Linked DNA regions of Orrella dioscoreae. The main gene of each other region encodes a partner of the protein of the gene in region 2 in a complex. Links are inferred from orthologs where the notes say so. Each region holds a gene or a part of one and is shown on either strand. Other genes may lie near its edges.

What was found.
Region 1: the proteins of ODI_RS10665 (region 2) and ODI_RS08165 are in contact, whole or in part, in a cryo-EM structure (PDB 9GE8), measured with the Escherichia coli proteins. The link is inferred for Orrella dioscoreae from one-to-one orthologs.

The regions. Positions count from the first base shown.
Region 1 is NZ_LT907988.1:1,740,880-1,756,453, reverse strand. The notes cover bases 4,808-7,960. They hold ODI_RS08165 (ABC transporter permease), read right to left. Parts: upstream 7,583-7,960; coding sequence 5,033-7,582; downstream 4,808-5,032. Other genes in these bases: ODI_RS22260 (hypothetical protein), read right to left, coding at 7,834-7,960; ODI_RS08170 (group II truncated hemoglobin), read right to left, coding at 4,808-5,033. Also shown: ODI_RS08195 (ABC transporter permease subunit), read right to left, coding at 1-574; ODI_RS08190 (ABC transporter permease subunit), read right to left, coding at 571-1,491; ODI_RS08185 (ABC transporter ATP-binding protein), read right to left, coding at 1,488-2,618; ODI_RS08180 (polyamine ABC transporter substrate-binding protein), read right to left, coding at 2,625-3,689; ODI_RS08175 (3-deoxy-D-manno-octulosonic acid kinase), read right to left, coding at 3,878-4,546; more of ODI_RS08170, read right to left, coding at 4,614-4,807; more of ODI_RS22260, read right to left, coding at 7,961-8,082; ODI_RS08155 (sulfite exporter TauE/SafE family protein), read right to left, coding at 8,263-9,045; DNA repair protein RadA, read right to left, coding at 9,088-10,446; ODI_RS08145 (SDR family oxidoreductase), read right to left, coding at 10,526-11,245; squalene synthase HpnC, read left to right, coding at 11,484-12,314; presqualene diphosphate synthase HpnD, read left to right, coding at 12,487-13,350; hydroxysqualene dehydroxylase HpnE, read left to right, coding at 13,347-14,696; fluoride efflux transporter CrcB, read right to left, coding at 14,650-15,048; ODI_RS08120 (ABC transporter permease), read right to left, coding at 15,142-15,574.
Region 2 is NZ_LT907988.1:2,275,585-2,285,308, reverse strand. What follows is about bases 1-2,897. They hold ODI_RS10665 (arylesterase), read left to right. Parts: upstream 1-1,063; coding sequence 1,064-1,732; downstream 1,733-2,897. Other genes in these bases: ODI_RS10660 (SurA N-terminal domain-containing protein), read right to left, coding at 1,878-2,897; ODI_RS10670 (ABC transporter ATP-binding protein), read right to left, coding at 355-1,065; ODI_RS10675 (DMT family transporter), read left to right, coding at 1-312. In the rest of the region: more of ODI_RS10660, read right to left, coding at 2,898-3,836; ugpQ (glycerophosphodiester phosphodiesterase), read left to right, coding at 4,076-4,822; ODI_RS10650 (23S rRNA (adenine(2030)-N(6))-methyltransferase RlmJ), read left to right, coding at 4,872-5,729; ODI_RS10645 (efflux RND transporter permease subunit), read right to left, coding at 5,822-8,977; ODI_RS10640 (efflux RND transporter periplasmic adaptor subunit), read right to left, coding at 8,991-9,724. UniProt on the Escherichia coli protein: TesA is a multifunctional esterase that can act as a thioesterase, lysophospholipase and protease.

The DNA.
Region 1 (15,574 bases), 530 kb from region 2 along the record:
GCGGCAGCGTGATCAGGAAGAAGACCTTGAGCGGCGGTGCGCCGAGATCCAGCGCAGCCTCTTCCAGCGAGCGGTCCAGGTCGCGGATGCGCGACTGGATGATGACCGCGACATAGGCCGTGCACAGCAGCACGTGGCCCACCCAGATGGTGAACATGCCGCGCTCGCCGGGCCAGCCGAAGAGCTTGTCCATTTCCACGAACATGAGCAGCAGCGACAGGCCCAGCACGACCTCGGGGATGACCAGCGGCGCGCTGACCATGCCGAGATACAGCGAAAAGCCGGGGAAGCGCCCCATGCGCGCCAGCACATAACCGGCCCAGGTGCCGATGATGACCGCCGCGGTGGCGCTGAGCGCGCCGATGCGGAAGGACAGCCAGGCCGCCGACAGCAGCACCGAGTCATTGAAGAGCGCGGTGTACCAGCGGAACGAGAAGCCGCTCCAGGACGTGACCATGGCCGAGTCGTTGAACGAGAAGACGATCAGCGTGGCGATGGGCAGGTAAAGGAAGCCGAAGCCCAGGAACAGGACCAGGCCGCGCAGCCAGGGGTTGGGGGCGATGGCGGTGCTCATCGCGCGCCCTCCCGCTGCAGCTCCATCTGGCGCACCTGGCTCTTCTGGAAGAGCGCGAGCGGCACGAGCAGCAGCAACACCATGACCACCGTGATGGACGCGGCCATCGGCCAGTCGGTGTTGGTGAAGAACTCGTTCCACATGAGCCGGCCCATCATGAGCGTGTTGGCGCCGCCCAGCATTTCGGGAATGACGTACTCGCCCACGCAGGGAATGAACACCAGCATGGCGCCCGCGATGACGCCGGCGCGCGACAGCGGCAGCGTGATCTTCAGGAAGGCCTGCCAGGGACGCGCGCCCAGGTCGTAGGCGGCTTCCAGCAGCCGCGTGTCCAGCTTCACGAGATTGGCGTAGAGCGGCAGGATGAAGAACGGCAGATAGGCGTAGATCATGCCGATGTAGACGGCCAGGTCCGTGCGGTATATCTCGAGCGGGCTGTCGATGACGCCCAGCCACATCAGGAAATTGTTCAGCAGGCCGTCGTTGCGCAGGATGCCGACCCAGGCGTAGACGCGCAGCAGCAGCGAAGTCCAGAACGGCAGGATCACGGCCAGCAGCAGCACGTTGCGCACGGCAGGCGCCGAGCGCGCGATGTAATAGGCGATGGGATAGCCGATGAGCGCGCACCACAGCGTGGTGATGGCGGCCATCTCCAGCGAGTTGAGATAGGTCTGGACGTACAGCGAGTCGGCCAGCAGCATGGCGTAGCCGCGCAGGTGCAGCGCCAGGGTGATGGTCTCGTCCTTGAACTCGTAGAGCGGCGTGTACGGCGGCACGCCGAACTCGAGCTCGGCGAAGCTGATCTTCAGCACCAGGAAGAACGGCACCAGCAGAAACAGCGCCAGCCAGGCATACGGCGGCACGATGGCCAGCGCCCGGCTGCCCGGAAGCAGCTTGCGCACGTCCAGGCGCATCATGATGCGAGCACCATGGCGCTGTCGTTGTCCCAGCTGACGTAGACCTCTTCGTCCAGGCCCGGCGCGTCGGGGCCGGCCAGTTGGCGGCCCGATACGCTGACCTCGACGATCTTGCCCGAGGACAGGCGCACCTGGTAGCGCGCATGGCTGCCCAGCCACGCCACGTGGCTGACCACGCCGAAGCCCCAGTTGTGCTCGACCCGTGGCTGCTCGCGCGACAGCAGCAGTTGCTCGGGCCGGATGGACACGTGCACTTCCATGCCCAGCGGCTCGCTGACGCCGTGGCTCACGAAGAGCGGGCGCGGCAGGTCGTCGCTTTCGATGGCGATGTGATCGGGCTCGTCCACCACGATGGTGCCGGTGAAGAGATTGGTCGAGCCGATGAAGCCCGCCACGAAGCGGTTGCTGGGGAAGGTGTAGACATCCTGCGGCGAACCCACCTGCACGATCTGCCCGTCGGTCATGACGGCCAGGCGGTCGGAGAGGGTCATGGCCTCGTCCTGGTCATGGGTGACCATGATGCAGGTCACGCCCACCTGCTGGATGATGCGCACGAGCTCGATCTGCGTCTTCTGGCGGATCTGCTTGTCCAGCGCGGACATGGGTTCGTCCAGCAGCAGCAGCTTCGGGCGCTTGACCAGGCTGCGCGCCAGCGCGACGCGCTGCTGCTGGCCGCCGGACAGCTGGTGCGGCTTGCGGCGGGCATATTGGCCCATCTGCACCAGCTCCAGCGCTTCCTGCACGCGCTCGTAGATCTCGTTGGCCGGCACGCCTTCCTGCTTCAGGCCGAAAGCGACGTTGCCCTCGACGGTCATGTGCGGGAACAGCGCATAGGACTGGAACATCATGTTGACAGGCCGCCGGTACGGCGGCATGCCGGTGATGTCCTGGCCGTCGAGCAGGATGCGGCCCGAGCTGGGGGTCTCGAAACCGGCCAGCATGCGCAGCAGCGTGGATTTGCCGCAGCCCGAACTGCCCAGCAGCGAGAAGAGCTCGTTGCGGCGCACCGCGACGTTCACCCCGCGCACGGCGACCGTGTCGCCGAAGACCTTGACCACATCCTCGACGCGGACGAACTCGTCCGCGTCCACCGCGGTGTCCTGCACCGCCTGGCGGCTATCTGCCATGATCGCTCAGCGTCCCGATTTCAGTTCGGCCCAGAGGCGCGTCTGCAGGCGCTGCACGGCCAGCGGCTGCGGCTTGATGACGTAGAGGGTCTTGGAGACCTCCGCCGGCGGATAGATGTTCACGTTGCCCGCCACGTCCTTGTTCACGAATTCGCGCGCCGACTTGTTGGCGTTCGGGTAGAACATGTGGTTGGTGATGGCGGCGTGGACCTTCGGCGTCTCGATGTAGTTGATGAAGGCATGCGCGGCATCGACGTTCTGCGCGTCCTTGGGGATGGCCATGGTGTCGAACCAGGCAGGCGCCCCGCCCTTGGGCAGGTAGTAGTCGATCTCGTAGTCCTTCCTGGCTTCCCTGGCGCGGCGCGCGGCGATCAGCACGTCTCCCGAGAAACCATAGACCATGCACAGGTCGCCGGCGGCCAGCTCGTCGATATAGCCCGAGGAACTGAACTGGCGAATGTAGGGGCGGATCTTCTTCAGGACGTCCAGCGCGGCGCGGTAGTCGGCGGGCTCGCTGCTGTTGGGATCCTTGCCCAGGTAGTGCAGCACGGCCGGGAAAACCTGCGCGGCCTCGTCCAGCATGGAGATGCCGCAGGACTGCAGCTTGGCGGCGTTCTCGGGCTTGAACAGGGTGTCCCAGCTGCCCAGGTCGGCATCGGCCCCCAGCGCGGCGCGCGCGCGGGTCACGTTGTAGCCCAGCCCGTTGGTGCCATAGCCCCAGGGCACGAGGTATTGGTTGCCCGGATCGACCGTGGCGACCAGCGCCATGATCTCGGGATCGAGGTGCGACCAGTTGGGGATCTTGCTGCGGTCCAGCTTCTGGAAAAGACCGCCTTCCAGCTGGCGCGCGGCGTAGTGCGTGGACGGCACGACGATGTCGTAGCCCGACTTGCCGGTCAGCAGCTTGGCCTGCAGGGTGTCATTGCTGTCGTAGACGTCGTAGCGCACCTTGATGCCGGTTTCCTTCTCGAAACCGGGCAGGGTGTCGGGCGCGGTGTACTCGGCCCAGTTGTAGACGTTGACGGTCTTGTTGTCCTGGGCCTGGGCGGCTGCCGAGACCGACAAGGCCATGAGCGCCGCGACCAACCCGGACACGGTCTTGCCGCCGCGTCCCGCGTTTCCGATAGACATGAGAGTTCCCCCGCGTAGAACCAGAAAATTGCCAAACCCAAAATAATAAAGCCTTTTTTCCGCCGTGGGGCGGGGCCCGGGCCGGGCTTCACATGGCGAAAAGACGAGGCGATCCGGGGTGTCCGGCGTCAGCCTTGCCGAGCCCGCCAGGCTGCTTCATAGGATCGCGCCAGCAACGCCCAGAACGCCACGCCGCGCGCGCCTGCCACCTTCTCGCACGAGCGACGCAGGCGGGCCAGGTTGCCCTGCCGGGCGGCGGCGTCCACCCCGCCGCCGCGCCCGCGGTCGAAATCGATGAGCCAGGCCTGGTTCTGCCGGTCTATCAGGATGTTGTAGAGATTCAGGTCCGCATGCCAGGCCCCGGCCGCATGCATGTCGGCGATGGCCTGTGCGGCGGGTTCGCACAGCGCGTCTTCCAGCCGCAAGGCCAGCGGCTGCGCATCCGGGATGCGCTCGGTCAGCAAGGCGGCGCGATAGCCCAGGCCGTGGCGCCAGTAGCCGGCGGCCAGCGGACGCGGCACGGCCAGCCCCGCGTCGCGCAGTTCGGCCATCAGGCGGAACTCGGCGAATGCGCGGGTATCGGACTCGCCGGTCCAGACATAGGTGGCGCGCACCAGCTTGCCCACCAGTCCGCCGCGGCGGTAGTGGCGCAAGGCGGCCTGCGTGCCGCCGGGCAGGGACAGGAACCAGGCCGCCTGGCGGCCCCCTGCCCCCACGGGACGGGCCTGCTCGCCGTGGGTGGCGGGATCGAACAGCGCCGGATCGGGCTGCGTGATCACCGCCGGGTCATACAGCATGGCGCCGCCCCGCCAGGCATGGCGGATGGCCTGCGCGCCGGCGGGCGCGGCAACCTGGGCGGTTGCCTCAGCCTTCACGATTGCGCATCCAGTCGGCGGTGCCGTAGAAGGTGTGCAACAGCCTTTCGGCCAGGGGCTCGGGCAGGCCCTGGTCCTGCATGGCGCGGCCCATGCACGTCACCCACTGGTCACGTCCCTGGCTGTCGATGGCGAACGGCAGGTGGCGCGCCCGCAGGCGCGGATGACCGAAACGCGAGACGTAATGGTCCGGCCCGCCGAAGTAACCGCAGAGGAACCAGAACAGCTTGTCGCGGGCGCTGTCCAGCGAGGGGCCGTGCACGGCGCGCAGTTCCTTCAGGTCGGGCTCCATGTCCATGAGGTCATAGAAACGGTCGACCAGCGCGCGCACGCCGGCCTCCTGGCCGAGCTGATCGTAGAGGGAGCGGGTCGTGTCGAAGGGTTCGAAAATGGGAAGGACTGTCGCCATCAGGCGCCTCGAAGCGTAATGAGCGGCGGCGTGCGCAGCACGCCCCGCAAAGCCAGGGAACCGCCGCCCCAGGCGGCCAGGGCGCCTGCCGCCATGCCGGCCAGCCAGGGCCAGGCGTGCAGGGACAGCGGAAAATCGAAGACGAAGCGCGCCAGCGCCCAGGATACGCCAGTCGCGCCGGACGCGGCCAGCAGGCCCGCCAGGGCGCCCAGCGCCAGCAGCTCCAGGCGTTGCGCGCGCGCCAGCTGGCCGCGGGTGGCGCCCAGGGCCCGCATCAGGGCCGCCTCGTGCGTGCGCTCGTCGCGCGTCGACGACAAGGCCGCCGCCAGCACCAGCACGCCCGCGGCCAGCGTGAAGGCGAACAGCCACTGCACCGCCGCCACCACCTGGTCCAGCACGGTCTGCAGTTGCGCCAGGATCGCGCCCACGTCGAAGACGGTCAGGTTCGGATAGTCGCGCACCAGCGCCTGCATCAGGCCCGCCTGCTCAGGCGGCAAGTGGAAGGAGGTCAGCCAGCTCTGCGGCGCATCCGCCAGCGCGGCAGGCGTCGTCAGGGCAAAGAAGTTGACCTGCATCGTGTCCCAGTCGACCTCGCGCAGGCTGGTGACCTCGACGTTGACGATGGCACCGGCCACGTCAAAACCCAGCGTGTCGCCCAGCTGGATGCCCAGCGTCTTGGCCAGGCCGTCTTCGATCGAGACTTCCATGGCCTTGGGATCGAACTCGCGGCCGGCCAGGATCTCGTTGTAGGCGGGCACCTGGCTGTCGTAGGACAGGTTGAACTCGCGATCCACCATGCGGCGCGCGCGCGGCGCTTCGTAATCGGAAATCGCCACGGCGCGCGCATTGATGGACACCAGGCGGCCGCGGATCATGGGCCAGAGCTTCACGTCGTGGATACCGGCCGCCTGCAGCCGCGCCTGCACGGCCTCGCGCTGGTCGGGCTGGATATTGATGAGGAAGCGGTTGGGCGCGTCGGCCGGCATGGTCTGGCGCCAGCCGTCGATGAGATCGGTGCGCGTCATGGCCAGCAGCAAGAGCGCCATCAGGCCCAGGCCCAGGGCGCAGATCTGCGCGGCCGACGCAGCCCGGCGCCTGGCCATGCCGGCCAGTGCGAAACGCAGGGCCGGCCTGCCGTGGATGCGCGCGCGCAGGGCCCGCACGGCCGACAGGGCCACCCAGGCCACGCCGGCAAACAGCGCAAAGGCGCCGAAGAAGCCGCCCGCCACGATGGCGCCCAGCTTGAGATCGCCAGCGAACCACCACACCAGGCCGGCGAAACCCGCCGCGCCCACCGTGTAGCCGATGGCCGCGCAGCTGGCCGCCATCGCGCCTTCGCGCCGCAGGACGCGCGCCGGCGGCACCCGGCACAGCTCGGCGACCGGCGGCAGCGCGAAGGCGAACAGCAACCAGCTGCCCACCAGCATGCCCTGCACGCCCGGCCGCCAACTGGCTGCCGGCAAGGTCGTGTCGATGAGGCTGCCCAGTCCCGCCACCAGCAAGGCGTGCACGCCATAGCCCGCGACGCAGCCGACCGCCGACGCGGCCAGCGCGATGAAGGCGAACTCCAGGCCGAGCATGCGCAACAGCTGGCCCTGTGTGGCCCCCAGGCAGCGCATGACCGCGACGCCGTCGCGATGGCGCAAGGTGTAGCGGCGCGCGGCCAGCGCCACCGCCACGGCGCAGACCATGACGGCCAACAGCGCCACCAGGGACAGGAAAAGCTGGGCCCGGTCGAGCGTGCGGCGCACCTCGGGCCGGCCCGACTCCAGGTCGGCGATCTTCTGGCCCCGCTGCAGATTGTCCTGCAGCCAGCCGCGGTAGCTGGCCACCGCCGCCTCGTCCCCGGCCAGCAGCAAGGCATAGCCGACACGGCTGCCCAGGCCGATGAGCCCGGTGGCGGGCAGGTCCTCGGCCCGCAGCAGCACGCGCGGCGCCACGTTGACGAACTGCATGCCACGGTCGGGCTCGTAGCGGATGACCTGGGCGATGCGCAATTGCGTATCGCCCACGTGCAGCATGTCGCCCACGGCAAGCGCCGTCATGCCCAGCAGTTGCGGGTCGACCCAGACCGTCCCCGGCGCCGGCGCGCCCTCGGCGGGACGCTCCTCGCCCGTGGCGCTGTCGGCCACGCGCAGGCGGCCGCGCAGCGGATAGTCGCCCTCCACCGCCTTGATGGATGACAGCTGCAGGGTGTCGCCGTTGCCCACCATGGACGGGAACTGCCAGACCCGCGAGGTGCGCAGGCCCAGGTTGCGGGCATGGTCGACGAAAGCCTGGTCGATGGCGCCATCGGCCTCGAGGACGATGTCGCCCCCCAGCATCTGGCCCGCATCGCGCTCCAGCGCGCGCCCGACCCGATCGGACAGGAAGCCCACGCCCGTGACCGCGGCCACCGCGACGATGAGCGCCAGCATGAGCAGGCGCAGCTCGCCGGCGCGGATGTCGCGCACCATGGCAAGCCACGCCATGCGCAGGGACCAGCCCGGCCGGCGGCCGGAAGGGGACGGGGAGGACACTGCGGCGGAGGACGCGAGGGTTCGAGACATGGCGCAATGGTAAGGCAATCAGCGGGAGGGCCGCGGCCGGACGGCTGCGGAAGGGACGGAGACAAAGCACCTGCAACTGCGACACAGGCACCGAGCATACCGAAACGGTGTGACCGCGCCGGGACGCGCGGGTTGCAGGGCACGGCAGGAATGCCACGCGCGCACCCGGCCGAGGCTGGCGCCTGGCCGGGTGCGCGTCGGTGAGAAAGGGCAACGGCCCTGCCGCGCAGGCCACGGCAGGGCCGCGCGGGTTATTGGGAAGACTGCGTGGACTTGCCCGGCTTGTGGGCAGGCTGGTGCGCCTGGGTATGGCCCGTGGTCTTGCCGTGCTTGGCTTGCGGCCTGGCTTGCGGACTTGCGTGCGTGCCATGGGCTGCCTGGCTGCTGGCCTGGGCCGAGGTTCGGCCCGTTTCAGCGGCATGGGCGGCCGGGCCGGCCGCCAGCCCCAGGCACAGGGCCGAGGTCGACAGGAAGGCGGCGATGCGTGCTTGTGTCGTCATGGTGGACTCTCCTTGCAAGAAAGCAACCGGACGTCCGGGTCCGGTGATACCGGGCACGGGCAAGATGCCAGTGGCTCCGTACTGGCTTGGAGGGGGCTGGACGCGGGAGGTTTCCGCAAACTTAAGGAGAATGTCGTAACTGAATTTACGCTGTCTGGACGCTGACCGGGCCGTCAGCGTTCATCCCTCGGCCAGCAGCAGCGCCACCGTGCCGAACAGCATCACGGCAAAGGCCGCGCGCAGGCCGCGCTCGGGCAGGCGATACGCGATGCGCACCCCCACCGGCACCAGCAGCAGGCTGCCGGCAGCCAGCGCCCCGCCCACGACCCAGTCGGTGCTGCCGGAACGCGCATAGGTGAACAGCGCCACGCAGGCGCCCGGAATGATCATGGTGAGCGCCAATGCCTGCGCCGCCGCCTGGCGCAACGCGTAGACCGCGGTCATGACAGGCACCGCGATCACCGCGCCGCCCACGCCGAAGAAGCCGCCCAGCGTTCCTGCCAGCGCCCCCAGCAACGCGGCCTGGCGTCGTTTCAGGGTGGGCGCGGACGCCTGCGCGCCACCGCCCTGCCCGGCCGCCGTGCGCGGCTTGCGCCAGGTCTGCCAGACGTAGAAGGCCCCGACGCAGAACAGGAAGACCGCGAAACTGCGCCGCAAGGTCACGGGGTCCATGCCCAGGGCCCAGCGCGCGCCCAGCCAGGTACAGACCATTGCGCTGAGCGCGCCGGCCGCCGCCACCGACAGGTCGATGCGGGCCTGCTGGTTGTACTTGCGCACGGCCATGAGCACGGTGGGCAACACCATGACGAGCGCCGTGCCCTGGGCCAGTTGCTGGTCCATGCCCAGCACGAGGCCCAGCGCGGGGATGGCGATCAGGCCGCCCCCGATGCCGAGGATGCCGCCCAGCAAGCCGATGACCGCGCCGCTCAGCAGGCAGCCGATCACCAGGACGACGAGAGACACGGGAAAACTCCGAAATGAAAAAGAGACTGCCGGCCGCCGCCGTTAGCGCAAGCGCTCCAGCGCCGCATCCAGCCGATCCACCGCCCAGACCTCCAGCCCCTCGATGGGCTGGCGCGGCGCGTTGGCCTTGGGCACCAGCGCCACGTTGAAGCCCAGCTTCGCGGCCTCGCGCAGGCGCTCCTGGCCGCGTGGCGCGGGGCGGATCTCGCCCGCCAGGCCGACTTCGCCGAAGGCGATCATGCCCTGGGGCAAGGGCCGGTCGCGCAAGGAGGACATGATGGCCAGCAGCACCGGCAGGTCGGCCGCGGGCTCGGCGATACGCACGCCGCCCACCGCATTGACGAAGACATCCTGGTCATAGGTGGCCACGCCCGCGTGCCGGTGCAGCACCGCCAGCAGCATGGCCAGGCGGTTGCCCTCCAGCCCCACGGTCAGGCGCTTGGGATTGGGCGCATGCGCGCTGTCCACCAGGGCCTGGATCTCGACCAGCAGGGGCCGCGTGCCCTCCTGCGTCGCCATCACGCAGGAACCGGACACCTGCTGGGCATGCTGCGACAGGAACAGCGCCGATGGATTGGCCACGCCGCGCAAGCCGCGGTCGGTCATGGCGAAGACGCCCAGCTCGTTGACCGCGCCATAGCGGTTCTTGAAGGCGCGCACCAGGCGGAAAGAGGAGTGCGTGTCGCCTTCGAAATACAGCACCGTGTCGACGATGTGCTCGAGCACGCGCGGACCGGCCAGCGTGCCGTCCTTGGTGACGTGGCCGATCATCACGATGGGGATGCCGGTCTGCTTGGCATAGCGGGTGAGCTGCGCGGCGCACTCGCGCACCTGCGACACCGACCCGGGCGCGGCGGTGAGTTCGCCCGAATAGACGGTCTGGATGGAATCGATGACGGCCACGGCCGGCTTCTGCTCGGAGAGCGCCGCCTGGATGGATTCCAGCCGGATCTCGGCCAGCAGGTCGACATTGTCCGAGGTGACGCCCAGCCGGCGGGCGCGCAAGGCGACCTGCTCGGCGGACTCTTCGCCCGTGACGTAGAGCACGCGGGCCGCGCCCGACATGGACACCAGCGCCTGCAGCAGCAGCGTGGACTTGCCGATGCCCGGATCGCCGCCGATGAGCACCACGCCGCCCGCCACCAGGCCGCCGCCCAGCACCCTGTCGAACTCTTCCAGCCCGGTGGGCAGGCGCGGCAACTCGCGGGCCTCGATCTCGGACAGCGTGCGCACGGGCGTGCTGGCCGCCAGCGGCGCATAGCGGTGCCCGCCGGCCGCGGCCGACGGTTCCAGGGTTTCCTCGAGCGTGTTCCAGGCGTTGCAATGCGGGCACTTGCCCTGCCACTTCGGCGAGGTGCCGCCACACTCGGAACAGACGAACTGCGTTTTAGTCTTGGCCATGATCGCGGCAGTTTACCGGCAAGCCGCCGGCCGCGCCGCGCGCGGGCCGGACACCCGCGTCATGCTGGGCCCGGAAGTGTCAATACGGCTGGCCCAGCGCCCCGCCCCCATCCACGCCGATGATCTGGCCCGTGATGAAGCCCGCCTCGGGCCCCAGCAGGAAGGCGATCAGCGCCGCCACGTCGTCGGGCGCGCCCACGCGATGCATGGGCACCGAGGCCAGCGCCTGCTTCTCGGCGTCGCTTCCCACGGGATGGGCCTGGCGGAACAGTTCGGTCTCGACCGGCCCAGGCGCCACCGCATTGACGGTGATGCCGAACTCGGCCAGCTCCAGCGCCCAGGTGCGGGTGCAACTGGCCAGCGCGCTCTTGGCCGCGGCGTAGCTGGTCCGTTCGGCTGCGCCCCACATGGCGCGGCTGCAGACATTGACGATGCGGCCGCTGCGGCGCACCTTCATCGTTTCCGCGAAGGCCTGCGTCACCTGCACGGCGGCGCGCACGTTCAGGTCGAAGACGTTGTAGAGCGTCGCCAGGTCGATCTGGCCCAAGGGCTGCGGACCATCCAGGCCGACGTTGTTGACGATGCCGTCGATGGGGAATTTCTCGCGGATCGTGCGCAGCACGTCCTCGGTCGCGCCCGCATCCGCCAGGTCGCAGGCATAGAGATAACCGGGGAAATCGACCTCGTCGGTCTCGCGGGCAATGCCCACCACGTGACACCCCAGGTCCGCCAGCCGGCGGCTGATGGCCCAGCCAATGCCCTTGGTCGATCCCGTCACCAGTACGCACATGTCTTTCACGGCAGGTCCATCCTCCAGAATCATCGGGTCGCCCCGGCGGCGCCTGGCGCGCCGCGCCGGGACCGGGCCGGAGTCAGGTTATACACCGAGGCCATGCGAACCGGAAACCTCGCCCGCCGCCATCGCGCTCGCGTCCTGGGCCTTGCGCAAACTCTCGGAACAAACATGACAGGTCATACCTACTAGAATTGGGCAAGATTATTCAAGGCTCAAGGTTGTAAAGGAACCGTCGGGATCAATGGGCGTCAATCACTACGAGAACTTTCCGGTAGCGTCGCTGCTGCTGCCTGCGCGCCTGCGGCGGGCGGTATCGGACATCTACCGCTATGCCCGCACGGCCGATGACATCGCCGACGAAGGCAATGCGCATCCGCACACCCGCCTTTCCCGCCTCGCCGAATACCGGGCCGCGCTGCATCGCATCGGCTCGCGTCCGGGCTGTAGCCGCGAAGTGGCGTCGGGCGAACTCTCGCCCATCTTCGAGCCCCTGGCCGAGACCATCACCCGGCACCAATTGCCCATCGCGCCCTTCTATGACCTGCTCTCGGCCTTTGAACAGGACGTCTCGGTCCATCGCTACAACGACTACGACACCCTGCTGGACTATTGCACCCGCTCCGCCAACCCCGTGGGCCGGCTGATGCTGCACCTGTATGGCGCCGCCGACCCCGGCAACCTGCGCGAGTCCGATGCCATCTGCACTGGCTTGCAGCTGGTGAATTTCTGGCAGGACGTGCACCAGGACTGGAACAAGGGCCGCGTCTACCTGCCCCAGCAGGACATGCAGCGCTACGAGGTGACGGAAAAAACCATCGCCACCCAGCAGGTGACCCCAGCGTGGACTGCGCTCATGCGCTTCCAGACCCAACGCGCGCGCACCCTGTTACACTTCGGCGCGCCGCTGGCCCGCCGCCTGTCCGGACGCATCGGTCTCGAACTCAGGCTGGTGATCCAGGGCGGCCTGCGCATCCTGGAGCGGATCGATGCCGTCCAGGGCGACATCTTCCTGCAGCGTCCCGTCCTGCGCCCCCGGGATTGGGCAATCATGCTGTGGCGCGCGAGGGTATAGCCCACCCCCGAAGCGCTACGCGCTTCCCCCTCAAGGGGGCGGCGCCGGCGGACCGGCAAAGCCGGCTCCGCTGCGCCCCGGATCGAGGCAAACCCACGGATGGCGCCCGGCGCGGTGCGAACCGACATGACATCAACCGCAAGCTCAACCCGAACGGCCCGGCAGCACTGACATGACTCCCGACGACTACTGCCAGGAAAAGGCCGCCAAAAGCGGCTCCAGCTTCTATTACGCCTTCCTCTTCCTGCCGCCGGAACGCCGCCGCGCCATTACCGCGCTGTATGCCTTCTGCCGCGAGGTCGACGACGTCGTGGACGAAGTGTCCGACGCCTCGGTGGCGCGCATCAAGCTGGCCTGGTGGCGCGAACAGATTGCCGCCATGTACGCCGGCCGCGCCGATCACCCGGTGACGCGCGCCCTGGCGCCGCACCTGGAAACCTGTCACATCACCCAGGCACGCCTGCAGGCCATCATCGACGGCATGGAGATGGACCTGGACCAGACGCGTTACCTGGACTGGCCCGGCCTGCGCAAATATTGCTGGCACGCCGCTGGCGTGGTGGGCGAGCTGTCGGCCGGCGTGTTCGGCCATGACGACCCCGCCACGCTGGTCTATGCCGAAAAGCTGGGCCTGGCCTTCCAGATGACCAACATCATCCGCGACGTGGGCGACGACGCCCGCCGTGGCCGCATCTATCTGCCCATCGAGGACCTGCAGCGCTTCGACGTGAAGGCCGCCGAGATCCTCAACGGCACGCACTCCGACCGCTTCGAGGCGCTGATGCGCTTCCAGGCCGAGCGCGCCCGCGGGCTGTACCGCGAGGCCATGCAGGCCCTGCCCGAGTCCGACCGCCGCAAGCAGCGGCCCGGCCTCATGATGGCCGCCATCTATCACGCCCTGCTCGAGGAAATCGAGGACGAGCGCTTCCAGGTGCTGGAGCAGCGCATCTCGCTCACGCCCTTGCGCAAGCTCTGGTTGGCCTGGAAGACCTGGGTGGGCGGCGGCGCCGGACTCGTCAAGCGGCTGGCGCGATGAGGGTCGGTATCGTGGGGGCCGGCTGGGCCGGCCTGGCCGCGGCCGTGAGCCTGCGCGACGCGGGCTGCCAGGTGACGGTCTTCGAGGCCTCGCACGTGCCCGGCGGCCGGGCGCGCCGCGTCACGCATGAAGACTTCCCCGGCAACCTGGACAATGGCCAGCACATCCTGCTGGGCGCCTATGCCGACACCCTGTCGCTGATCCGCCGCCTGCGCGGCGACACCGATGCGCTGCAACGCCTGCCGCTGCGCCTGGAAAGCGTCGATGGTCACACGCGCGTGCGTGCGCCGCGCCTGCCCGCCCCGCTGCACATGGGTGCCGCGCTGCTGCTGGGCCGGGGCCTCGGCCTGGGCGGACGCTGGGCGGCCGTGCGCATGATGCGCGCGCTGAAGAAGCGCGACTGGCATGTGCCGCCCGGCTATACCGTGCGCGACCTGCTGGACGCCCACCACCAGCCCGCTGCGCTGCGCGCGCGGCTCTGGGCACCGCTGTGCCTGGCGGCGTTGAACACGCCGGTCGAGTCCGCCTGCGCCGCCCTGTTCGCGCACGTGCTGCGTGACAGCCTGGATCGCGGCGGACGCGCGGCCAGCGACATGCTGCTGCCGCGCGAAGATCTTTCCACCCTGTGGCCGGATGCCGCCATCACGCTGGTCGACTGGCGTCCGGGCCACACGGTGCGCGACCTGGGCCATGGCGCCGACGGCGTCACGCTGGATGGCGAGGCATTCGATGCCGCGGTGCTGGCGGTGCCCCCGCGCGCGGCGCAGCGCCTGATCGCCGGCCTGCCGCCTGCCCCGGGCAGTTCCCTGCTGCGCCAGACGCTGGGCGGCTATGAATACCAGCCCATCGCCACCGTGAACCTGCGGCTGGCGGGCCCGTGGCGGCTGCCGCAACCCATCCTGATGCTGAGCGAGGATCCTGCCCACGGCCAACTCGGACAATGGGTCATCGACCGGGGCACGCTGACCGGCCAGTCCGACGGCGAACTCGCCATCGTGGTGAGCGCGGCCCAGTCCGCGCTGGACATGGACAAGGACGCCCTGACGCAAGCCGTGATCGCGCAACTGCGTGATCAGTTGAAGCGCCGCCGCAAGCCCTGGCCTGCCCTGCCCGAGATCGCCGCCAGCACGGTGGTGATCGAGAAGCGCGCCACGTTTTCGGCCGTGCCCGGCCTGCGGCGCGCGCATCCGCGCAGCCCCTGGCGGCGCATCATGCTGGCGGGCGACTGGACCGACACCGGTTATCCGGGCGTCCTGGAAGGCGCCGTGCGCAGCGGCCAGGCCGCCGCCCGCGAGGTGCTCAGCCTGCGGCAAGCCCCCGCACCGTCCACAGCCCCAAGCCGGTGAGCACCAGCGAGCCTGCCAGGCTCGCGCCGGCATAGCCCAGGGCCAGCAGATAGCGGCCATGGCTCAGCAGCCCGACCGTCTCGGCGGAAAACGTGGAGAACGTGGTGAGGCCGCCCAGGAAACCCGTGACCGCCGCCAGGCGGATCCAGGCGGGCCATTCAGGGTGCGCCACCACCACGCCCAGCACCACGCCGATCAGGTAGCCCCCCACCAGATTCGCCGCCAGGGTTCCCCAGGGCCAGCCCTGCGGGGAGGCGTTCAGCCAGGCACCCAGCAGCCAGCGCGCCCAGGCACCCAGGGCGGCGCCCACGCCGATGACAAGGAAATGGAAGGGGCTGAACAACTGGACCATGGCGGCGCTCCGGCGCGGCAAAGTCCACAGCATACGCCTGGGCGAAGCAACGCCCGCGGCAGGCGCAACGCCCGCGCAAGCCCCCCAAGGACCTCAGCGCAGCAAACGCCGCCGCACCAGCACCGAGGCCAGCCAGATGGCCAGGCTCGCGGTCAGCAGCAACTGGCCCAGGTGACGCCACCACAGCTGGGGCATCTCGCCCAGGACCAGCGGGCGCACCAGCTCGATGATGGGTGTCATGGGCAAGAGCGCCATGAGGGCCGCCAGCGCGGCAGGCAGGCGATCCACGGGGAAGAACACGCCGGACAGGAACACCATCGGCGTGACGAACAGGGTGAAGTAATAGGTGAAGAAGTCGTAGCTGCGCGCCTGCACCGCCACCACCAGGGCCAGCGAGGCGAACACCAGCCCGCCCAGCACCAGCACCGGCGGGATCCACAGCATGGTGCCGGCCCGCGAGATGTCCATGGCGGCCACCACCAGCAGGATGGCGATGCCGCTTTTCACCGCCTTGGCCGTGGCCCAC
Region 2 (9,724 bases):
CTGCCGCCCGCCATGCCCGTTCTGGCCAACCTGGGCCTGTGGGAGTGGGTGGTCATGCTGTCTACCGGCGTGTCCGGCGCGCTGGGCCACCTGCTGCAGATCCAGGCGTATCGCAACGCGCCCGCCTCGGTGCTGGCGCCGCTGGTGTACCTGCAGATCACCTGTGCCGCCACGCTGGGCTGGCTGATCTGGGGGCAATTCCCCGGGCCGCTGACCTGGCTGGGCATCGCCATCACCTGTGGCAGCGGCGCGGGCATCGCGCTGTATGAATGGCGGCGCAACCGCCTGGCGCGGGCGGCGGCCTCCACCTGATCTTGCCCTGTCAGGCTGGGCGCGAGACCCTGCCCGCGTGGCTCAAACCGGCGCGGCTACCGGTTCGACCACCTTCCCCGCCTGCAACACCAGTTGCTGGTCGCAGCGCGCGGCCAGCGCGGGATCGTGGGTGACCAGCACCAGCGTGGCGCCCTGCTCGCGATGCAGGGCGAACATCTGGTCGATGATCGCCTCGCCGTTGGCCGCATCGAGGCTGCCCGTGGGCTCATCCGCGAACAGCAGCGCCGGGCGCACCACGAAGGCTCGCGCCAGCGAGACGCGCTGCTGCTCGCCGCCGGACAAGGTGCGCGGATAGTGATGCAGGCGCGCCCCCAGGCCCACGCGTCCCAGCATGGCCTCGGCCGCTGCACGTGCCGGTTGCCCCGCGAGCTCGAGCGGCAGCATGACGTTTTCCAGCGCCGTCAGATTCGGCAACAACTGGAAGGACTGGAATACGAAACCGACCTGGCGGGCGCGCAGCCCCGCACGGCCGTCCTCGTCCAGCGAAAACAGGTCCTGGCCGTTCAGGCTGATGCTGCCCGCGCTGGGAACATCCAGGCCGGCCAGCAGTCCCAACAGCGTCGATTTGCCGGACCCCGAGCTGCCCGTGATGGCCACGGCGGCGCCGACGGGAACCGTAAAATCAATGCCGTCCAGGATGACCAGCTCGCCCGAGGCGTCCTGGACCCGCTTGCTGACGCCACGCGCCTCGATTGCCACGTGGTTCGCCACTTTCTTACTGGGATTCATCATGCTTGTCCGTTTGTTGTCCTGCCTGACCCTGGTCTGCGCCCCGCTGCTGGCGGCCCAGGCTCAGACCGCCGCGCCGGCCAGTGGTTCCGAGTCCGGTTCCGGCATTGCGCCCCGCATCCTCATCATAGGCGACAGCCTGAGCGCCGAATATGGCCTGTCGCGGGGCAGCGGCTGGGTCACCTTGCTGGAAAAGCGCCTGGCCGAGTCCCACCCGGGCGCGCGGGTGGCCAATGCCAGCATCAGCGGCGACACCACCAGCGGCGGCGTCAGCCGGCTGCCGGGGCAGTTGAAGACCCACCAGCCGACTATCGTGATCCTGGAGCTGGGCGCCAATGACGCCCTGCGCGGCCTGTCGCTGGACATGACCGAGAAGAACCTGCGCACCATGACCCGTGCTGCACGCGACGCGGGCGCCACCGTCATCATCGCCGGCATGCAGATCCCGCCCAACTACGGCAGGCAATATACCGACCGCTTCCGCGACGTGTTCCCGCTGGTCGCCAAAAGCGAAAAAGCCGAGCTGATCCCGTTTTTCCTGGATGGCATGGCGGCCGACCGCGCGATGTTCCAGGCCGATGGCCTGCACCCGACGGAAGCGGCGCAACCGGCGATCCTGGAAAATGTCTGGGAGGTGCTGGGGCCGGTGCTGAAGCAGCCGAGCTCGTGATCGCCCGGCAGGCGCTGCGCGATGGACTCACTACCGCTGCGCCATGACGGGCTGTCCCCCTCCCGCAAAGCCACCGCAAAAAACAAACGCCCGCGATGCGGGCGTTTGTTTTTTTGCTGCCGGCAATACTGCCGGCAGCCTGCGATCAGTTCGTCTGGGCTTCGCCTTCGACGGCAGCCTTGGCAGCGGGCAGCACGCGCACGTCGTAGCGCTGGCGCAGTTGCTGGATCACGGCCTGCTGTTCGGCCTGGCCCCAGGCCTGGCTGATCTGCTCGCGCAGCGCGGCCTGCTGCTGGGGCGTCACGGTGCCGGCCTCGACCTTCTCCAGGCGGGTGATGACGAAATTGCCGCCATCGGCCGCACCGGCGTAAGCGGGCAAGGTGGCGCTGGGCAGGCGCATCACGGCCTCCAGGGCCTGGCGCGACAACGCGCCCGGATCCTGGCGGCTGACGGTGACCGGCTGGCCAAACCCTTCCGGCGCATCGCCGACGGGCGCGGCCTTGAGCTCGGCCAGCGCGGCTTCGCCAGCCTTGCGAGCGGCTTCGCCAGCACGCTCGTCCACCAGACGGTCACGGATGGAAGCCGACACCTTTTCCAGCGGCGGCACTTGGGCGGGCGTAAGCGCACCGGCGCGCACCGCAACCAGTTGACCGGCAGACAGCTCCATCACGCGGGAATTCTGCTTGTCACGCAGGACCTCCTGCGAGAACAGCGCTTCGCGCACGCGAGGATCGTTCAGCAGGTTGACGTCCTTGCTGGCGCTGGCGGCATCGGCGCCGGCATCCGCGGCGTCAAGCAGGCCCGTACGGGTGATGCCCGAGGCCTTGCGCACCTGCACGCGCAGCGCATCGGCCGCCGGTTGCAGGCTGTCGCCCTGACCCGCGGCGTTGGTGAACTGCTTGGCCAGTTCGGAGAAGCGCGTGCCTGCCTGCTGCTTCTTGATTTCAGTGACGATCTGCTCGCGCACGTCGGCCAGCGGCTTGACGTCCGCGGCCTGCAGTTCGGTCAGGCGGATGACGTGGAAACCGAAGTTGCTTTGCACCACGCCGGAGACTTCGCCCTGCTTCAGGCCGTAGATGGCCTTCTCGACCGGCTCGACCAGCATGTTGCGGCTGACCCAGCCCAGGTCGCCGCCGGACGCGGCCGAACCCGAATCCTGGGAGTTCTTGCGCGCCAGCTCGGCGAAGCTGTCAGGGTTGGCGGCGGCTTCCTTGGCCAGGCTTTCGGCCTTGGCACGGGCGGCGTCACGCGTGGCCTGGTCGGCGCTGGCCGGCGCCTCGATCAGGATGTGGCTGGCACGGCGGCGCTCTTCGCGGCCGAAGCGGCTGGCATTGTTCTTGTAGTAGTCGGCGATGTCGGCATCGCTGACCGTGATGCCCTGCGTGGCGACGGCTTCGTCCAGCACCACGTATTCGGCGCTGACGTGCTCGGGCACTTCCAGTTCCTTGCCGTTGGCGTCGTACCAGGTCTTCACGTCGGCGTCGCTGACCGTGATGTCCTTGCGGAAAGCGTCGGCGCTGAAGGCGCGCAGGCGCAGCGTACGCTGTTCAGACAGGGCAGCCTGCACCGACGCCAGCACGACCTCGGGCACATAGGACGACACGCCGACCGGCTCCAGCACCTGGGCCGTGGCCAGGTCGCGGCGCAGGCCGGCCTCGAACATGGCGGGCGTCAGGCCTTGTCCAGCCAGGGCTTCGCGATAGCGCTCGGCCGAGAAACGGCCATCGACCTGCACCGCCGGGATCGTGGCGATCGTGCGGCGCAGCGTCTCGTCGGACACCGAATAGCGGCCTTCGACGGCGGCGGTGGCGACGACGCGCTGGTCGATCAGCTGGTCCAGCAGGCGCTGGCGGACCTGGGGCGTATCGACGAGCGCCGGATCGAACTGGCCGCCCAGCATGGCACGGTATTGCTCCAGCTGGTTGGTATGCACGCGGCTGAATTCCTGCGCCGTGACGGGCTCGCCCTTGACGCTGGCCAGCTCGGTGTCCCGGGTACTCATGCTGGTGTAGCTTTCGAGCCCGAAGAACACGAACGACGGCACGACCAGCAGGAACAGGAGGAACATCGTCACGCGACGATGGGTGCGAATGAACTCGAACATGGGGTATCCGGACTGGGCCGCTTGGCGTGTCGAAGGAAGTGCGACACACGCTGCGGCAAGGTGAAAAAAGGCGAGCCGGACTCGCCTCGCATCCACGAAACCCCTGGCGCGACGGGCCGGGGCGCGGAAAGTTTATCACTATGTGAAGGGAGGGAAAGGGGGAAGGGAAAGCGGCGCGCCGGGCCCCTGCGGTATCCTTGTGCGTGCCAGCCCCCCTTTTCGCCCTCCCGCCCGCTCGCATGAAGACGCTCGCTCCCTGGCCTTACCCCCGCCTGGCCGCCCATCGTGGCGGCGGACGGCTCGCGCCGGAAAACACGCTGGCGGCCATGCGCACCGGCCTGGCGCACGGGTTCCGCATGGCCGAGTACGACGTGAAGCTCAGCCACGACGACGTGCCGGTACTGCTGCACGACGACACGCTGGATCGCACCACGGACGGCCGCGGCCCTGCCGCCGAGCGCACGCACGGCGAACTGGCGCGGCTGGACGCTGGCAGCTGGCACTCCGCGCCCTACGCGGGCGAACCCATTCCCACGCTGCGCGCGGTGGCCCGCTACACCCAGGCCAACCAGATCGCCAGCAATGTCGAGATCAAGCCCTGCCCGGGCCGGGAGGCCGTCACGGGCGCGCGCGTGACACAAGCCGTGCGCGAACTCTGGCACGGCGCGGCCACGCCGCCGCTCATCTCCTCGTTCTCGGAAGCGGCCCTGGCCGAATCCGCGCGCGTGGCGCCCGAACTGCCCCGGGCGCTGCTGCTGGAAGGTCCCCTGCCCGGCGACTGGCTGGCGCGCCTGGCCCGGCACGATTGCATCGCCCTGCACATGGACCAGCGCCACGTGGACGCCGAGGTCGCGCGGCAGGTGCGCGAAGCCGGCTACCGCCTGGGCGCCTGGACCGTCAACGACCTGGCCCGCGCGGATGCGCTGCGCGCGTGGCAGACCGACCTCATCTTCACGGACGAGCTTGCGCTCATCCGTCCCGACTGATTTCCCCGACTCTTTCCTTTACCGCCCGCCCTCCGGGCCATCGACGACCTTGTTCAGCTATCGCCACGCCTTCCATGCCGGCAACCACGCCGACGTCCTCAAGCACGCCATGCTCGTGCACATGCTCGACCACCTGGGCCGCAAGGATGCCCCCTACTGGGTGATCGACACCCACGCGGGCGCGGGCCTCTATGCCCTGGATGGCGAATGGGCCAACAAGAAAGGCGAGTTCCTGGACGGCATCGCCCGCCTGTGGCCGCGCCACGACCTGCCGCCCATGCTGGCCGACTACATCGAGCAGGTGGCGGCCCTGAACCCGGACGGCGCGCTGCGCCACTATCCTGGCTCGCCCTGGCTGGCGCTGGCCGCCTTGCGCGATCGCGACCGCCTGCGGCTCTTCGAGCTGCATCCGTCCGAGGCCAGCGTGTTGGGCGGCAACCTGCAGAAGCTGGACCGCCGTCAATTGCGCCAGACGACCCTGTATGCCGCCGACGGCTTCGAGGGCATGAAGTCGCTGCTGCCCCCGCCCACCCGGCGTGGCATGGTGGTCATCGACCCGCCCTATGAAGACAAGCGAGACTACCGCCGCGTGCAGGACGCCGTGCGCGAAGGCCTGAAACGCTTCGCCACGGGCACCTTCGTGGTCTGGTATCCCCTGGTGTCGCGGCGAGAATCGCAGGAACTGCCGCGCCAGCTGTCCAAGCTGCCGGTGGAAAACTGGCTGAACGCCACGCTGACCGTGCGCAAGCCCTCGTCGGATGGCCTGGGCCTGTACGGCAGCGGCATGTATGTGGCCAACCCGCCCTGGACCCTGCAGGCGGCATTGCGCGAGACGCTGCCCTGGCTGGCCAGGGAGCTGGCCCAGGATGACCGGGCCGGGTATACGCTGGACGGCAAACAGAAATAAGGCTGTCGCCGTCCCCTGAATGAAAAAGACCGGGTGCGCGCACCCGGTCTTCTTCTTGGCAGCCTGTGCCCGCCTGGACGGCAGGCGCCAGCTCAATGCGCCGCCGGGCCCTGCGCGTCCTCCTCCGCCTGCCGATCCGACAGGCGCCTGACCTTGAAGGTCTTCAGCACCACGACGAAGAACACCGGCACGAAGAAGATCGCCAGGAAGGTGGCGCTGAGCATGCCGCCGATGACCCCGGTGCCGATGGCGTTCTGGCTGCCCGAGCCCGCGCCGGTGGAAATGGCCCGCGGGACCACGCCCAGGATGAAGGCCATCGAGGTCATCAGGATGGGACGCAGCCGCTGGCGCGCGGCATGCAGCGCGGCCTCGGCCAGGCTGGCCCCTTCCTCGTAGTGGGCCTTGGCGAATTCCACGATCAGGATCGCGTTCTTCGCCGCCAGGCCGATCGTGGTGAGCAGGCCCACCTGGAAGTAGACGTCGTTGGACAGCCCACGCATCAGGGTGGCCGCCAGCGCCCCCAGGATGCCCAGCGGCACCACCAGCATCACGGAAGTCGGGATGGACCAGCTTTCATACAGCGCGGCCAGGCACAGGAACACCACGATCAGCGAGATGGCGTACAACGCGGGCGCCTGCGCACCCGACAGGCGCTCTTCGAAGGACAGTCCCGTCCACTCGAAGCCCGTGCCGCCCGGCAGCCTGCCCGCCAGTTCCTCCATGGCGGCCATGGCGTCGCCAGAACTGTAGCCCGGGGCGGGTTCGCCCTGGATCTGGTAGCTGGGCACGCCGTTGTAGCGGCCCAGCTTCTGCGGCCCGTAGGTCCACTCGGCCGTGGCGAAGGCCGAGAACGGCACCATGCCGCCCTCGGCATTGCGCACGTACCACTTCTCCAGGTCTTCCGGCAGCATGCGGGCCGCGGCCTCGCCCTGCACGAAGACGCGCTTGACGCGGCCACGGTCGATGAAGTCGTTGATGTAGGACGAGCCCCAGGCCACCGAGATCGTGCTGTTGACGTCGGCGATCGACACACCCAGCGCGCGGATGCGCTCACGGTCGATGTTCAGCTGGTATTGCGGCGCGTCCTCGATGCCGTTGGCGCGCACCGAGCGCAGCGCCGGATGCTTGCCGGCCTCCTGCAGCAACTGGTTGCGCGCGGCCAGGAAGGCCTGGTGGCCGATGCCCGCCCGGTCCTGCAGCTGGAAGTCGAAGCCCGAGGCATTGCCCAGTTCCATCACCGCAGGCGGCGTGAAGGCCACCACCTGCGCATCCTTCACCTGCGACGCCCCGTAGGCGATGATGCGGCCCGCCACGGCGCTGGCGCGCATGGCGTCGCCCGAACGGTCCTTCCAGTCGCGCAGGCGCACGAACATGATGGCCGCGTTCTGGCCACGGCCCGCGAAGTTGAAGCCCGTGACCTCGAAGACGGACAGCACGGCATCCTTCTCTTCCGTCAGGATCCAGTCGCGCACCTGGTCGACCACCTGCTGCGTGCGCTCCGACGTGGCGCCGGCGGGCGCCGCCACCTGCACATAGACGATGCCCTGGTCTTCGCCCGGCAGGAAGGACGTGGGGATGCGCGTGAAGAGCCAGGCCATGACCAGCGTCAGCAGCACGAAGATGAGCATCACGCGGCCCGAGCGGTTGATCAGGCGCGACACGCCGCTGACATAGCGGTCGTTGCCGCGGTCGAAGGTGCGATTGAACCAGCCGAAGAAGCCCCGCTTGGCGCCGTGATGGCCCTTGGGGATGGGCTTGAGCATGGTCGCGCAGAGCGCGGGCGTCAGCACGATGGCGACCACCACCGACAGCACCATGGACGAGACGATGGTGATGGAGAACTGGCGGTAGATGACGCCCGTGGACCCGCCGAAGAAGGCCATGGGCACGAACACGGCCGACAGCACCATGGCGATGCCGACCAGCGCCCCGGTGATCTGTCCCATCGATTTTCGCGTGGCGGCCTTGGGTGACAGCCCTTCCTCCGCCATCACCCGCTCGACGTTCTCCACCACCACGATGGCATCGTCCACCAACAGCCCGATGGCCAGCACCATGCCGAACATGGTCAGGGTGTTGATGGAGTAGCCGAAGGCGGCCAGCACCCCGAAGGTGCCCAGCAGCACCACCGGCACGGCGATGGTGGGGATCAGCGTGGCCCGCAGGTTCTGCAGGAACAGGTACATCACCAGGAACACCAGCAGCACGGCCTCGGCCAGCGTCTGGAACACGCCCTGGATCGACAGCTTCACGAAGGGCGTGGTGTCGTAGGGATACACCACGTCCAGGCCGGTCGGGAAGAAAGGCCGCAGCGTGTCGATGGTGGCGCGCACGGCGTCCGCCGTATCCAGCGCGTTGGCGCCGGGGGCCAGCCGGATGGCCAGGCCGGCAGCCGGACGGCCGTTGTATTGGCTGTTGATGGCGTAGTTCTGGCCGCCCAGTTCGACCCGGGCCACGTCACGGATGCGAACCTGCGAGCCGTCGCGGTTCACGTGCAGCAGGATGGCGCCGAACTCCTCGGGCGTCTGCAGCCGCGACGGGCCGATGATGGTGGCGTTCAACTGCTGGCCCACCGCCGCGGGCAGGCCGCCCAGCTGGCCGGACGACACCTGCACGTTCTGCTCGCGGATCGCGGCGGTCACGTCGCTGACGGCCAGGCCGAAGTTGCTGAGCTTTTCCGGGTCCAGCCAGATCCGCATGGCGTACGGCGCGCCGAACAGCTGGAAGTCGCCCACGCCATCGGTGCGGCTGATGGGATCCTGCACGCTCGAGGCCACGTAGTCGGCGATGTCCTGGCGCGTCAGCGAACCGTCGGTGGACACGAAGCCCGCCACGATCAGGAAGTTGCGCGTGGCCTTGGTGACCCGCAGGCCCTGCTGCTGCACTTCCTGCGGCAGCAGCGGCATGGCCAGTTGCAGCTTGTTCTGCACCTGCACCTGGGCCGTGTCGGCGTTGGTGCCTTGCGAGAAGGTCAGCTGGATTTCCATGCTGCCGTCCGAATTGCTGGACGAAGACATGTATTCCAGCCGGTCGATGCCGTTCATCTGCTGCTCGATCACCTGCACCACGGTGTCCTGCACGGTCTGCGCGGACGCGCCCGGATAGGACACCTGGATGCTGATCGAAGGCGGCGCGATGTTCGGGTACTGCGACACCGGCAGCGTGGTGATCGACAGCGCGCCCGCCATCATCAGGACGATGGCGATCACCCAGGCGAAGACGGGCCGGTCGATGAAGAACTTTGCCATGCGCGCGCTCCGCTCAGTTCGCCGCGGGCGCAGTTGCCGGCGCGGCAGCGGGCGCCGCGGCGCCGGCCTGGGCCGGGCTCGCCTGCCTGGCGGGCACGGCACTGGCCTTGGCGCCGGGGCGCACGCGCTGCACGCCTTCGACGATCACGCGGTCGCCCGCGGCCAGACCCTGGGTGACCAGCCACTTGTCGCCAATGGCGCGATCCGTCCGCAGCACGCGCAGCTCGACCGTGTTCTCGGCATTCAGCACCAGCGCCGTGGGCTCGCCGCGCTGGTTGCGCGTGACGCCTTGTTGCGGCACCAGCAGGCCCTGCTCGTCCACGCCCTGTTGCAGGCGCGCGTGCACGAACATGCCGGGCAGCAGGCGGCGCTTGGGATTCGGGAAGACCGCGCGCAGCGTGACGGAGCCCGTGCCCGGGTCCACCGTCACTTCCGAGAACTGCAGGTGGCCTTTCTGTTCATAGACGCTGCCATCGGGCAGGCGCAGCGACACTTCGGCCTGGCCCGACGCTCCGCCCTTCAGGCGGCCCGAGGCCAGCGCATCCTGCAAGGCCAGGCGCTGCACGCTGGATTGCGTGACGTCGACATAGATGGGATCGATCTGCTGCACAGTGGCCAGGGCATTGGCCTGGTTGGCGGTGACGAGCGCGCCTTCGGTCACGCTGGAGCGGCCGATGATGCCGTCGATGGGCGACAGCACGCGCGTGTAGACCGTGTTGATGCGCGCCGTTTCGAGCGCCGCGCGGG